DNA from 3 places in the Brenneria izadpanahii genome. Region 1 is predicted to be linked to each of the others. Evidence: predicted binding sites of a transcription regulator. Region 1 holds the regulator's gene; each other region holds the start of a gene.

Region 1 (5,226 bases):
CTCAATTTCTTTGGCGGCCTGCGCGCTGCGCTGCGCCAAACTACGAACTTCGCCGGCCACGACGGCAAAGCCACGTCCCTGCTCGCCGGCGCGGGCCGCTTCAACAGCCGCATTCAGCGCCAGGATATTGGTTTGAAAGGCGATGCTGTTAATCACGGTGGTAATCTCGGCGATTTTCCGTGAACTGCTGGAAATTTCCGACATGGTTTTCACCACGTTTTCAACAATATCGCCGCCCTTCTTCGCCGTCGTAGAGGCCTGCAAAGCCAATTGGCTGGCATGGTTGGCGTTTTCGGCGTTCTGTTTTACCGTTGCCGTCAATTGCTCCATGCTGGCGGCGGTTTCTTCCAGTGCGGAAGCCTGCTGCTCGGTACGTGACGACAGATCGTTGTTCCCGGCGGCGATTTCCGAAGATCCCTGATAAATAGAATCGGTGCTGTTTCTGATGGTGCTGACCGTGTTGGCCAAACTGGTTTGCATTTCACGTAAGAGAGGAAATAACCTGCCGACGCAGTTACGGCCAAAATCCACGATAGGTTTGCCTAACTGGCCTGATGCAATCACGCTGAAATGATCGCGCAGATCGTTCAATGGCCGGACCAGGAACTTCACCAAATAGCGATCGGTCAGGAACAGCATAATCACCCCGACGATCAAACCTGCCAGCAAAATGTTTTGACCAATAGAGGTGATCTGCTCGAAACGCACGCCGGCGGCAACAAACTTTTCAGACGCGACTTTATTGAGGGCCGACATCGATGCGCCGAACTGGCGGCTCAACGGCGGCACCACGTCTCTGGCCTGGACCTGATAGTCATCCAGCAAATTTGCCGAGGCTTTCTGATATAAAGGTTCGACGCCTTGAACAATCAGCGTATTCCAATCGCGACTGGCCGCCTGCACCAGCGCATCATCCAATCCCGCATGATCTATCCCATTGAATGCCGCCAAATCCGCTTTTAACGTATTCAGCGCATTCAACGCCGATGCCTGCTCTCTGTCCGCGGAGGCATTATCGCCGCTGCGGCGCGCATCAACGGCGCGGGCCAAACGCGTAACCATACGAAAATACTGATCGTTAGCCTGATTAACAAAATTCATGTTTTCCACCAGCAGGCTGCTGGTTTTAGACGTTGTCGTCATCTCCTTGAAAGAAAATATCGTGTATATCGACACGCCTCCCCATAGTACACAGAAGGTGCCGAGTACCCATAACATGGCCGTTCTGATGGCGATGTTCCTTAAAAATCTCATAGTTCACTCCAAACCCGAACACGCATAAAAAAGGAAGATCTTGCCGGCAATAGGCGGCAAGATAACGAGAATTCTATTAATTAGGCTTTCATCACTCCTTCCTGTCGCTAATCTTTCGTCCTGTCGAAACGGATACAATCCACGCTTGTTAATCGACAAAATACGGGGAATGTTTAGCTTCTGAACTGTACTTACCGTCGTTAATTTTCTATTCTTTGAACAACCTCATAACTTTTCATAAACATAAGTTTTATTGATCCATTCGATATGCATTTAAAGAATATATCCAGCAGGTTTCGCGGTGCCGGATAACGCGTTGGCTTTTTACGGGCGAGGCTCACAGGGGCCGAGTACAAAACCGGCGCATCTGCAATTTGACGAAATGGCGAGGCGGATTATGGCCGGTTCAATCCGGGAAATGGACGCCGACAAAATTCATGCCGCTATTTACTTATCCTTACCGATACGAGTTTCTCATGCAGTGAGTGTCTGTTATTATTAGCCGATAAGTGGGTAAGGCACTGCTCCATATCATTAAGAATCAAGAGGTTATTCAATTCATGGCACTCATAGGAATTTTCTTTGGCAGTGACACCGGCAATACCGAAAACATTGCCAAGACCATCCAACAGCAACTGGGAACCGACGTTGCCGAAGTTCATGACATCGCCAAAAGTAGTAAAGAAGATCTTGAAGCCTTCGATATTTTACTGTTGGGTATCCCAACCTGGTACTACGGGGAAGCTCAATGCGACTGGGATGACTTTTTCCCTACGCTGGAAGAAATTGACTTTACCGGAAAACTGGTCGCCATATTTGGCTGCGGCGATCAGGAAGACTACGCAGAGTACTTCTGTGACGCGATGGGCACCATCCGCGATATTATCGAGCCACGCGGCGCGACTATCGTTGGGCACTGGCCGACCGAAGGCTACTACTTTGAAGCGTCTAAAGGTCTGGTGGACGATAAACACTTCGTCGGTTTGGCCATCGATGAAGATCGTCAGCCTGAACTGACCAGCGAACGCGTCACCGCCTGGGTGAAACAGATCAGCGAAGAGTTGAATCTGAAAGAGTTGGTTGGCTAAAACGGTTTTCCGGCTCTGATAGCCATACCTGTCAGAGCCGGGTTAATAGAAAAAACCTTTCGCAAAGATTGATACATTTTTTTAACTTCTTCCTATAAGTATGTACAATACCCACATCGGTTATGTGCATTCATTTGGTGTACCCCAATACCAACAATACATTGCATGGTACGTCTAGATTGTATATGGATATAATATTGTTAACATTTCACTGTTTTCATTTTGTATGCACGGTTCTATAATTGAGACGCTATTGCATTTTTTGAGCCGACCGATGTCATAGGCTAGGTAGCCTCCATTGATAAGTAAGCAACAGGACTAAATCCGCATGACTGACAATAACACCGCATTAAAGAAGGCCGGCCTGAAAGTCACTCTTCCAAGACTGAAAATTCTGGAAGTATTGCAGGACCCAGAGTGCCACCACGTCAGTGCGGAAGATTTATATAAAAAACTGATTGATATGGGCGAAGAGATTGGTTTGGCGACCGTCTACCGCGTACTGAATCAGTTTGATGATGCTGGTATCGTAACCCGCCATAACTTTGAAGGCGGTAAATCGGTTTTCGAACTGACGCAACAACATCATCATGACCATCTGATTTGCCTGGATTGTGGCAAAGTCATTGAGTTCCGTGATGAGTATATCGAAGCACGCCAACGCGAAATCGCGGAAAGACACGGCATCAAGCTGACTAACCACAGTTTGTATCTGTATGGCCATTGCAGTGAAGGGGATTGCCGTGAAGACGAAACCCTGCACGACGCAAAAAGATAAATCTACCGCATAAAAAAACCGCCGCGGCGATTTTCAACGTCGCTTGCGACGGCCTGTAAGGTGACGGGTTGAATAGCCCGTCATAAAATAAAACCGCCGAGGCGGTTTTATTTTATCCTTGCGGCAAATCCTGCCGTTATCCTACCCAGGTATCCCGTAAGCCCACCGTACGGTTAAATACCAGATTCTGCGGACTGGAATAAACTCGGTCAGCGCAGAAATAGCCTTCACGCTCAAACTGATACGCTTTTTCCGCTTCGGCCTGCGCCAAGCTCGCCTCAACGAATCCATGAGTCACTTTCAGCGATTCAGGATTGATGGTTGACAGAAAATCATCCGCCGCCCCAGGATTGGCGACGCTGAACAAACGATCGTACAGACGGAATTCCGCCGGCAGACCGTGCGTCACGGATACCCAGTGGATCACGCCTTTTACCTTACGGCCATCGGCCGGATCTTTACTTAAGGTATCAGGATCATAGCTACAATAAATAGTAGTGATGTTACCCTGCTCGTCTTTATCGATACGCTCCGCCTTAATCACGTAAGCATTACGCAGACGAACTTCTTTACCTAACACCAGACGCTTGTACTGCTTATTGGCCGACTCACGAAAATCAGCGCGATCGATATAAACCTCACGGCTGAATGCCACCTGGCGCGTCCCCATTTCCGGTTTATTCGGATGGTTTGGCATCGTAACCCACTCTTCATGACCTGAAGGCAGATTTTCAATCACCACTTTCACCGGATCGAGCACCGCCATGGCGCGCGGCGCGTTTTCATTCAGATCGTCACGCACACAGGCTTCCAACGCCGCCATTTCAACGTTGTTATCCTGCTTGGTTACCCCGATGCGGTAACAGAATTCACGGATAGATGCGGCGCTGTAGCCACGGCGGCGCAAGCCGGAAATCGTCGGCATACGCGGATCGTCCCAACCTTCGACAATTTTTTCCGTCACCAGCAGGTTCAGCTTGCGCTTGGACATGATGGCGTATTCAAGGTTAAGGCGAGAGAACTCATACTGACGCGGATGGCAAGGGGTGGTGATATTATCCAGCACCCAGTCATATAAACGGCGGTTATCCTGGAATTCCAAGGTACACAGGGAGTGGGTCACGCCTTCCAGCGCATCGGAAATACAGTGGGTAAAATCATACATCGGGTAGATGCACCATTTGTTGCCGGTCTGATGATGCTCGGCAAACTTAATGCGGTACAGAACCGGATCGCGCATCACGATAAATGACGATGCCATATCGATCTTGGCGCGTAGACAGGCCGTCCCCTCGGCAAAACCGCCGTTACGCATTTTTTCGAACAGTTCCAGGTTTTCCTGTACGCTGCGATCGCGATACGGGCTATTTTTACCCGGAGAGGTCAGCGTACCGCGATATTCGCGGATCTGTTCCGGCGTCAGTTCATCGACGTACGCCAGCCCTTTACCGATCAGCTCAACCGCATACTGATGAAGCTGATCGAAATAGTCGGAGGAATAGCGAACGTCGCCGCTCCATGAGAAACCCAGCCAGTTAACATCGCGTTTGATCGATTCAACGTATTCAATATCTTCTTTCACCGGATTGGTATCGTCAAAACGCAGGTTACATTTCCCGTTGTAATCCTGAGCGATCCCGAAATTCAGGCAGATAGACTTCGCATGTCCGATATGCAGATAGCCATTCGGCTCTGGCGGAAAACGCGTCTGAATATGGTCATGCTTACCTGACGCCAGATCTTCATCGATAATCTGACGGATAAAGTTAGTTGGGCGGGCTTCAGCCTCACTCATGCTTGATTCCTCAATGCTAAAACGACGTATAACCGCTAATGATCCAACAAGCTACGCTGGGAAACAACCGTTAGTTTCATTAAAAAACAAAAACGGGATGAGATAGCGATCTCATCCCGCAAATTTACCTTATGCCGCGCGATTCAAATACGATGAAAAGCGCGTATCGACATTATTCTTCGCTGACTTTCTTCAGCGCCGAAGCGATCGACTCAGCCTGAGTGCCGACGACGATCTGCACGCTCTGTTTATTCAAACGAATCACCCCGGCGGCGCCTAATTGCCTGGCCAGTTTGTCATCGACCAACCCT
Region 2 (5,226 bases), 810 kb from region 1:
CGCAGGAACTGCACGGCGCCTGGAATACCTACCTGAATATGCCGCAACATAAGTCTGAAGGCGCGACTAAACGTACTGATATCAGCCTGATGGGGGGCTGACCGATACCTTGAGCTTCCGTCTATACGGCAATATCAATAAAACGCAGGCGGATGCCTGGGATATCAACGACGGCCATCAGCTTAGCCCGCTGGCCACCAATATTCCCGCCGGGCGCGAAGGCGTGCGCAATAAAGATATCAATGGGCTGCTGCGCTGGGAGTTTATGCCGCAGCAAACGCTGGAGTTTGAAGCCGGATTCAGTCGTCAGGGCAATATCTACGCCGGCGACACGGAAAACAATAACAGCAACGTGACGTCCATTGATAAATACGGTCAGGAAACCAACCGGATGTACCGGCAGAATTTCGCCGTTACCCATCGCGGTTACTGGGATAGCGGTTTAAGCGCCATGTCCTACCTGCAATATGAAAATACGCACAATACCCGTATTTTTGAAGCGTTGGCCGGCGGTCCGGCCGGGCGGCCGCAGGGCGACGAATTCACCACCATTAAACTGGATGCGTTTACCGGCCATAGCGAAGTGAATGTTCCTTTTTATGCGCTGTTTAACCAAACGGCGACTATCGGGGTGGAATGGTCCGAACAAAAGATGAAAGATCCATCATCGAATACACAGGCTCAGCAGGGCGGGATCATCGACGGTTATCCGACCGGTACGCGCAGCGACAGGATGTCGGCCCGAATCGGCTCTGTATTCGCCGAGGATAATATTGAAATCACCGACAGCACCATGCTGACGCCGGCACTGCGTTTCGATCATCACAACATCGTCGGCAATAACTGGAGTCCGTCGCTGAACCTGTCGCAGCAATTGGGCGACGATTTCACGTTGAAGATGGGGATCGCCCGGGCGTACAAAGCGCCCAATTTGTACCAGATGAACCCTAACTACCTGCTCTATAGCCGCGGCAACGGCTGTTTTGTGGCGGGAAGCAGCGGGTGTTATCTGATGGGTAATGGTGATTTGAAGGCGGAAACCAGTATTAACAAGGAAGTCGGCATTGAGTTTAATCGCGATGGTTATCAGGCCGGGGTGACCTATTTCCGCAACGATTACCGCGATAAGATTGAGTCCGGGTACTCCTCAGTGGGAACCACCACAAACGGCAATACCCAGATCCTGCAATGGGAGAACGTACCTAAGGCGCTGGTGGAAGGGCTGGAAGGGACGCTGAATATTCCCATCAGCGATACGGTAAAATGGAACAACAATATTACCTGGATGTTGCAATCGAAAAACAAAACCACCGGCGACTATCTGTCGATCACACCGGAATTCACGCTGAATTCCTCAGTCAGTTGGCAGGCGACGGAGAGCCTTTATTTCCTGGCCGACATGACCTGGTATGGGCGCCAGAAGCCGAAAAAATATAACTATAAGGGAGAAGCGGTATCCTCTATTCCATTGACGGCCAAGTATGATCAACATGAAGTCAGCCCTTATGCGGTCTTCGGCCTGAGCGGCACCTATGATGTGAATAAATACGCAAGCGTGACGGTAGGGGTGGATAACCTGTTCGATAAGCGTCAGTTCCGGGCCGGGAATGCGCAGTCCGTTACCAATACATCGGGGGGCGTCACCTCGACGGTGTATGGCGGCGGGGCGGCGACCTATAACGAATCGGGCAGAACCTTCTTCGTCAGCCTGAATACGCATTTCTAAGTTCTGCTATATATCAATACGCAGGCAGCTTGATATCTGGCGGATATCGCAAAGAAAGAACACGGAATATCCGTGTTCTTTCTGTAATCGGCGTTTGGAATTTATGTGGAATGGTAATATTGATTTCTGTTTATTAGCCTATTTCGCGGAAACAACCGTGCAATGAATGTGTTAATAACAACGAGCTGAAATTAAATAAACGTTAAATAAATCCTTTCATTTTCTATTGCTATCCGATCGGTTTATTTCCTGATCTCACACTATTTAAAATTAATATAAATATATTGTTGCCTCTGCTCGATACTTTAGTATAGTTTATATTTAAACGATAGTGATTATCATAATCATTCCATTTTCAGGTGTAATGAAGGGTGATCAGATGAACGAATTGGCGACAGAATTCAGTGGCGACGGGCCGCCGGGCTGCGATGAATCAGCCAGCTTTTCGTATCGCTCGGCGCATCGTTGTATCGACGCTTCAGGAATATTTGAGCGGATATCTCGGCCGGCTATGCTAAAAAACGCCGACGATCGCGCATTTTGGCTGCATATCAAACAGGCCATGAACCGGGCTAAGCAGGCGGGCGTCGAGGCGCCTATTGTGGTCGGCGCAATACCTTTTGACGCCTCTCAGCCATCCTGCCTCTATATCCCTAAAGAATATCAGTTTATTTCAGCATCAACCGCGGATGCTAAAACGTTAAACAGTATTGATAAGATAAACAGCATCATAAGTATAAAAAACATACCGGAAGCGCCTCAGTTTAAATCCGCGGTGGCATCGGCGTTGAATTATTTCCAGAACGGCGAAATAAGAAAGGTAGTGCTTTCAAGGATGGTGGAAATTGAATTAGAACAGAAAATAGATCGCCAGAATATAATAAATAATCTTAGATTGCGTAACCCCGGCGGATATCATTTCTCTCTGCCGTTACCGGATGGCGGTATTTTATTGGGCGCCAGCCCGGAATTATTAATTCGCAAGGAAGGCCGATTTATTCATAGCCAGCCGCTGGCCGGTTCGGCCCCTCGTCATAGCGATAGCCGGCAGGATAAAACCAATGCCAGCCAATTGCTTGATTCGGAAAAGGATCGTCATGAACACCGGATAGTGGTGGATGATATTCGGCAACATTTATCGTCGCTTTGCCGCGATCTGACGCTGCCCGAAACGCCTTCTCTGCTGAGTACCGACACCATGTGGCACCTTGCCACCGCCATTCGCGGCGAATTGGCTCAGGCTGAAACCAGCGTGATCCAGCTTGCCTGCTTGTTACATCCCACCCCCGCGCTCTGCGGAACGCCGACGGCGGCGGCGCGTGATCTGATCGCCCTGCTGGAGCCTTACGACCGCGGCGTGTTCAGCGGCATCGTGGGATGGTGCGACGCCAATGGCGACGGCGAGTGGGCCATTGCCATTCGCTGCGGCATCGTACAGCGGCGATTGGTTCGTTTTTTTGCCGGCGCGGGCATCGTGGCGGGTTCGGAACCGCATAAAGAGTGGGCCGAAGTCTCAGGAAAGTTAGGCACGATGCTGCGGGCTTTTGGCTTACATACGGAGGACATATGAGGATTGAATTCACCCCTTGGCCGGATGAATTTGCTCAGCGTTACCGCCAAAAAGGATACTGGATCGATCGGCCGCTGGGGGACATTTTGCATCGGCAATATCAGGCGCGTCCCGATGCGGCGGCGATTATCTGCGGCGAGCGGCAGTGGAGCTATCGGCAGTTTGAACAGCAGGCGTCGGCGCTGGCCGCCAATCTGACCCGCGAGGGATTGCGCGCCGGGGATAGCGCGTTGGTGCAGTTGCCTAACGTCGCCGAGTTTTATCTAACCTTTTTTGCCTTGCTGAAAATCGGCGTAGCGCCGGTGAACGCGCTGTTCAGCCATAATCGGCTGGAACTGACGGCCTATGCGGATCTGGTTGCCCCGCGGTTGCTGATTGCTTCCCGTCAGCATCCGCTGTTTGCCGACGATCGTTTTCTGCATGAATGGCGGACTCAGTATCCGACATTAACGACCGTATTGTTAGACGGCAGCGGCGATGAACGCGATCTCCAACGCTGGTTGAAAGCCGGCTCGCCGCAGGAATACCGGCCGTCGGACGCCGCCGAGGTCGCTTTTTTTCAGCTTTCCGGCGGCACGACGGGAACCCCGAAACTGATTCCCCGCACGCACAATGATTATTACTACAGCGTGCGCCGCAGCGCGGAGATATGCCGCTTAACTCCCTCAACCCGCTATTTGTGCGCTTTGCCGGCCGCACATAACTATTCTTTGAGTTCTCCTGGCGCGCTTGGCGTGTTTTATGCCGGCGGATGCGTGGTGCTGGCGGGAGATCCCGGTCCGATGACCTGTTTCCCGCTGATAAAGCGGCACGGGATAGATATGACGTCACTGGTGCCTCCGGCGGCGGCGCTGTGGGCGCAGTCCGCCGCGCAATACCAAGACGATTTGGCGAGCCTGAAATTATTGCAGGTCGGCGGCGCCAGGCTGAGCGAAAGTGTGGCCTGCCGCATTCCGGCGCAACTGGGCTGCAAGCTGCAACAGGTCTTGGGGATGGCGGAAGGGCTGGTGAACTATACCCGGCTTGACGACGACGATGAACATATCTTTACCACGCAGGGGCGTCCCATGTGTCCGGATGATGAAATCCGCGTGGTGGACCAACAGGGAAATCCGGTTCCGGCGGGGGCGGAGGGCCAGTTGATAACGCGCGGTCCTTATACCATCCGCGGTTATTACCGTAACCCCGAACATAACAAGCGCGCATTTGATGCGGAAGGCTTCTACCACTCCGGCGATGTGGTGCGCATGACCGAGGATGGCTACCTGTGCGTGGTTGGGCGGGAGAAAGATCAAATCAATCGCGGCGGAGAGAAAATCGCCGCGGAGGAGATCGAAAATTTGCTGCTGAAACACGCTAGCGTCGTTCACGCCGCGCTGGTGGCGATGCCGGACCCGACGCTGGGCGAAAAAAGCTGCGCCTTTATCGTCGCGACGGACTCGAAACTGAACGCGCTGACGTTGCGCAAGTACCTGCGTAGTCAGGGGATCGCCGAGTACAAACTGCCGGATCGCATCGAATTGATTGACGTCTTGCCCGTCACCCCGGTGGGGAAAATCGATAAGCGGGCGCTGCGCGGCCGGCTTTCTGAAACAACACAGCCTTGATAATCAGTAAGGATTTCACGTTATGGCTATTCCTTCTCTGAGCGTTTATGACATGCCTCAGCCGCACGATTTCCCGGCGAATAAAGTGTCATGGGAATTTGTGCCTGACCGCGCCGTTTTACTGATTCACGACATGCAGGATTATTTCATACAGTTTTACGGTCGGCAAAACCAGCTTGTTACGCAATTAATTGAAAATATTGCTGTTCTTCGGCGTTCCTGCAAATCACAGGGGATTCCGGTGGTGTACACCGCGCAGCCGAATAACCAAAGCCCTGAGGATCGGGCGCTGCTGAACGATATGTGGGGACCGGGGATTAACC
Region 3 (5,226 bases), 2.5 Mb from region 1:
AAGGCACAATCAGCGGCGTGCGGGATACCGGATCGTCGATGATGATGCAGGACATGCCGAATACCTGTTTAATCAGCTCGGCGCTGATGATATCGGCGGGTTTTCCCTGCGCCATAATCTTCCCGGCCTGCATGACAATCAGATTGTCGGCGTAGCGGCAGGCCTGATTCAGATCGTGTAAAACAGCCACCAGCGTGCGGCCGTGCTGCTGATGAAGATCGCGAAACAGATCAAGCAGGTCGATCTGGTGCGCCATATCCAGCCAGGTGGTGGGTTCGTCCAGCAGCAGCAGCGGCGTCTGCTGCGCCAGCACCATGGCTATCCACACCCGTTGGCGCTGCCCGCCGGATAGCTCATCCACGCTGCGTTCGGCCAGTGAACCGACGTTGGTGGCAATCATCGCCTGTTCCACCGCTTCCTGGTCCGCGCTGTTCCACTGGCGCAGCAGACTCTGATGCGGATAACGTCCGCGCGCCACTAGATCCGCCACGGTGATGTTGTCCGGCACGATGGCCTGTTGCGGCAGCAGGCCGATTTGTCGCGCCAGCGCTTTGGTGGGAAGGTGATGAATGTTTTTGCCGTCCAGCAGCACTTCTCCCGAAAGCGGTTTTAACAGTCGGCACAGCGCCCGCAGCAGGGTGGACTTGCCGCAGGCGTTAGGGCCGATAATCACGCTGAATTGATTATCCGGGATCGTGACACTCAATGCTTCCGCGATGACTTTTTTATCGTACGCGAGCGTGAGATTGGTGGCGTGCAAGAGATGCGTCATCGATGTTTTACTCTGCAAATGATTAACAATGGATGATTAGCTGCGCGCTTCACGGATCAGCAGCCAAATCAGATAAACGCCGCCGATGCTGACGGTCACCGCGCCAACCGGAAGCTGAATGTCGGCAAATGCGTTCTGGGCGATGATATCCGCCGTCAGCAACAAAATAGCGCCCACCATCGCGGCAGAAAACAGCGGCGTCGCGCTGGATCGGGTCATGCGCCGGGCGATTTGCGGTGCGGCAAGGGCGATGAAAGTGATCGGGCCGGCGGTGGCGGTGGCGACGGCGGTCAGGATGATGCCGAACAACATCAGCCACAGGCGGCTGGCTTCGGCGTTCACGCCCAGCGCCCTGGCGCTATTATCGCCCATTTCCAGCAGTTGCAGACGTTTGCCCATCAGCAGCGCGGCGGCGATCGCCGTGGGGATCAGCAGGGTGGCGGGCTGGGCTTTTACCCAGGTCATGCCGTTCAGCGAGCCGGTTGCCCATAGCTTCGCCGTCATGGCGCTTTCCAACGAACCGGTAATGATAAGCCAGGTATTCAATGCCGTCAGGATCGCGCTGACGGCAATACCGACGATAATCAGGCGAAAGCCGATGATGCCGCCGCGCCATGCCAGCAGATAGACCAACGTCGCGGTAACGATGCCGCCCAGCATGGCGCCGCTGGCGATCTGATAGTAGCCGCCATGCAGCAAAATGATGGTAATCAGCACGCCGCTATAGGCGCCGGTGTTAAAGCCAATAATATCCGGGCTGCCTAGCGGGTTACGGATAATCGACTGAAAAATCGCGCCGCTTACGCCCAATCCGGCCCCCAACAATAGCGCTGCAACCGCTCGAGGGGCGCGCCACTGTGTAATGACGGTGACGGCGCTGAATTCTCCATGTCCGGCGAATGCCCGCCAGACATCCAGCGGTGATAACCGCAGGGTGCCGATACTGACCGCCAGGGTTATCAGCAACAGGCTCAACAGCAGCAACATACCGTTAATGATGAGTATGCGCAGCGGCAGACGGCCATAAATATTTCCCGACCGGCCTCGAAGGTATAGCGTTCTGGTGATCATCTCGCGTTTCCTTACACTTTACGCCGGCGAACCAGCCAGATCAGTACCGGAGCGCCGATGAAAGCGGTCACAACCGACACCCGTAATTCACCAGGAACCAGTAAACGACCGATAATATCGGCGCATAGCAGCAGTACCGGCGCAAATAACAGGGAATAAATCAGGATCCAGCGTTGATCCGGCCCCGCCCACCAGCGGGCGATATGCGGGATCATTAGCCCGACAAAACCAATTGGTCCCACCAGCGCGGTGGCGGAGCCGCACGTCAGCATAACGGCCACAACCGCAATCGAGCGGATGAATACCACCCTGGTGCCCAGCGCGGTGGCGATATCTTCGCCCATACTGAGCGCATTCAGCGAGCGGGATGCGAACAGCGCCAGTCCGCAGCCCAGTAAAATAGTGGGGGTGACCAACGCAATATGACGCATGGAGCGGATATCCAAGGTGCCGGCCTCCCAGATGCGCATCTGATCAAAAGCATCGGGATTCAGCAGCGAGATCGATGAGGTAATGCCGGTCAGCACGGCGCTTAATGCGACGCCGGCCAGCGTTAAGCGAACGGGATTGATGCGGCCGCCGCTGAGCGTGCCGATAAGCCACACGATCAGACTGGTCGCCAGTACGCCCAGCCAGGCAAAACCAAGCCAGGCGGCCATGCCGTTGATGCCAAAACAGGTAATGCCGATCACGATGGCGAAACTGGCTCCGGCGTTAATGCCGAGGATCCCCGGATCGGCGAGCGGGTTACGGGTTAGCGCCTGTATCACCGCGCCCGCGCCGCCAAGCGCCATGCCGGCGATAATGCCCGCCAGCGTTCGCGGCAGCCGGGCGTCAAGAATGATGGTGCTGTCCGCGCTGTTGATCTGTCCGGTCAGGCTCATCCAGACCACCTCCGGCGCAATAGATTTGGCTCCTAACATCAGACTGGCGATAGCGATGACGGCGATAATCAGCAGACACGCCACAATACCGGGCAAGCGCCTCATGTGATTGAGGCTGGAAAAATTCGACATGCTATTGGCGGTTTCAAAATGGGGACGGTGACATGACATCCTCAATGAACACTCCCTTCATCAAAGAATGAATATAATAATTATTATCATTAGTGTGACTGTGCCGCCATGTTAGCATGCGCGGCTTATCAAATACATTGACGTAAACCCGGTGTTACGCGGGATCGCCAGCTTTGCCGACGAGCCGCGCGCCAGACGGCTTTTCCCGATGCCGGTCGCTGGGGCCGGCATCGGGGATGCGTCGTTTATGGCTTGTGGAACTGACGTTCAATGCTATCCAGCATATTGCTGGCGCTGTAATAATCCAGCCGGAACGTGTCCAATCCCATGGCCCATACCTGATCTTTAATCACCGGCTCCAGGTGGCTAAGGAAAGGATTTCCTATCACTTTATTGACCGTTCTATTATCTGCGGCGAACAGCAACAGCGACTTGCCGTTAAGGCTGGCGGCCATGTTTTCGCCGGAAATCTGCACGATATCCTGCCGTTTGCCCTGTGAGGTTCCCGTTTTGATATCGGCGGGAAGCGTCGCGAGCTGGAAGCCCAGTTCGATCAATAGCTGCCCTTGCGCCGATGCCGCGGTACAGAGATTGACGCCGCGGCCATCCTCATAATACACCAGCGCCGAAACGGGCTGCGGCGGCAGTTGGATAGCCTGTTTTACGGCGAGCACCCGCTGCTCGAACTGGCTGACGACGCGCTGCGCATCGGCTTCATGGCCGGTGGCTTCACCGAGCTGTTGCGTCAGCTGTTGCCAGCTTTTATCGCCATAATCAATGACCAGCGTCGGAGCGATAACCGACAATTGTTCATACAGTTTGAGCGCCGAATCCCCGCCGGTGGCGGCAATGACGATCAGATCGGGCGCCGCCGCCGCGACGGCCTCGGCATTCGGTTCAGAGATATAAAGCGGTTTTACGCCGCGCTCTGCCGCCAGATGGCTCCATTGCAAGAAGAAGCCCTGATTATCCGCCATCATGCTGCGGGGACTGGTGGCGCCGGAGCCAATCAGCGGCGCATTGATGGCGAGCAGCGTACCGCTGAGGGTCACGCTGGTGGAGACGATCCGCTGCGGCGGATGTTGCAGCGTCAGCGGCCCCTTAAGTGTTTGTATGGTCCGCGGCCAGCCGTCATGACGCTGAGCGGTGGAAGTCTGCGGCGATGTATCCTGTGTGTCGCAGCCGCTGATAAGCATGCCGGCGAACAAACTGAAAACAAGCGCCACTATTTTGTGAATATGCTGCTGACCTTTGCCTTGCATAGCCGTCTGGTTCCCCTTTCCGGACTTCGAGTGACCGATGTGGTAAAGGAGGTTAACGGTAATACTTCTCATATACAATAACCTGTGGCGACATCATGAAAAACGGCTCCCTTTATCAAGGGGAGCGATGCCCGTATCCGTACAGTCTGCGCTGGCTGGATGCGTTAGATGACTTCGAATTGGCGGCGCAAATTTACGGCAATGCTTTTACGCTGATCGACCTTACCGTTATTCCCGATGAGGAGATTAAAACCCACCGGCGGGCAGCGTTGCTGGAGTTGGTGCAAAAACATATCCGTACGCGGGACATGCTGGAACTGGCGCGGGATATCGGGTTATTATTTGAGCGCTGGCAGGTGCCGCTGGCGCAGAAACGGGCATTGCTGTATTACATCGCGCAGACCGGCAATACATCCAGACCAGCCGATTTTATCGCGAGGGTGGCGGAGCCGTTGTCAACGGATCGGGAGGAGATAATGACGATTGCACAGCAGCTGAAGCAGATTGGATTTGAAGAGGGGTTGCAGGCCGGGGTCATACAGGGAAGAGAACAGGGCATCGAGCAAGGTATTGAACAAGGAATGAAAGCCAGCGCGCGGCAGATTGCGCGCCAGTTACTGCTGACCGGCATGGCGCGCGAGCAGGTTCAGCAAATCACCCAGCTTTCCGACGAGGATATGGCGCAATTGGCGGCTTCCCGGTAGTGAAAAGCCATATCACGACGCCACGAACCCGTATTTCCTTATTAAATGATTGAGACGACTATCGGGGCCAACGGCAAAGCGTTGCGCCAGCATGCGAATCCGGCGCAATCTTCCCGATCGCCGGATAACCTGATATCGTTCAACGCGTTTCTGATACCGGTAGGGTTGATGACCGCTCGTTGGCGCTTTTACGCCCGGCGTGGCGTGCGTTTCCTGCAGCATCGGACGGCATGACCTGTATCAACCGGCAGCGCTTTTTGACTTCTTATGCCCGCCATTCGTGACGTTATGACGGGTATATCACTGTGGTATGGCAGGAGGGAGATTACACTGAAAGACAAGCACTATCACTGAGGATGGCATCATGGACTATGAATTCTTGCGGGACGTTACCGGTCAGG

The links. Region 1 encodes Fur, which represses iron uptake genes when iron is present. Its sites were predicted from a motif close to ATAATAATGAGAACNACTATCAA; they were not measured.
Region 2: the regulator Fur is predicted to act here: its motif matches at 2,052-2,074, upstream of HC231_RS13125 (isochorismate synthase).
Region 3: the regulator Fur is predicted to act here: its motif matches at 2,933-2,955, upstream of fepD (Fe(3+)-siderophore ABC transporter permease).

The regions. Positions count from the first base shown of each region.
Region 1 is NZ_CP050854.1:3,730,663-3,735,888, forward strand. It holds gene HC231_RS16650 (methyl-accepting chemotaxis protein) at 1-1,254, opposite strand, end outside; gene fldA (flavodoxin FldA) at 1,815-2,342, shown strand; gene fur (ferric iron uptake transcriptional regulator) at 2,671-3,120, shown strand; gene glnS (glutamine--tRNA ligase) at 3,257-4,915, opposite strand; gene nagE (N-acetylglucosamine-specific PTS transporter subunit IIBC) at 5,088-5,226, opposite strand, start outside.
Region 2 is NZ_CP050854.1:2,925,520-2,930,745, reverse strand. It holds partial or broken gene HC231_RS13130 (TonB-dependent siderophore receptor) at 1-1,726, shown strand, start outside; gene HC231_RS13125 (isochorismate synthase) at 2,106-3,296, shown strand; gene HC231_RS13120 ((2,3-dihydroxybenzoyl)adenylate synthase) at 3,293-4,903, shown strand; partial or broken gene HC231_RS13115 (isochorismatase family protein) at 4,926-5,226, shown strand, end outside.
Region 3 is NZ_CP050854.1:861,611-866,836, forward strand. It holds gene HC231_RS03805 (ABC transporter ATP-binding protein) at 1-772, opposite strand, end outside; gene fepG (iron-enterobactin ABC transporter permease) at 809-1,843, opposite strand; gene fepD (Fe(3+)-siderophore ABC transporter permease) at 1,855-2,859, opposite strand; gene fepB (Fe2+-enterobactin ABC transporter substrate-binding protein) at 3,105-4,121, opposite strand; partial or broken gene HC231_RS03825 (Rpn family recombination-promoting nuclease/putative transposase) at 4,235-4,825, shown strand; gene HC231_RS03830 (hypothetical protein) at 4,871-5,059, shown strand; gene yacL (protein YacL) at 5,190-5,226, shown strand, end outside.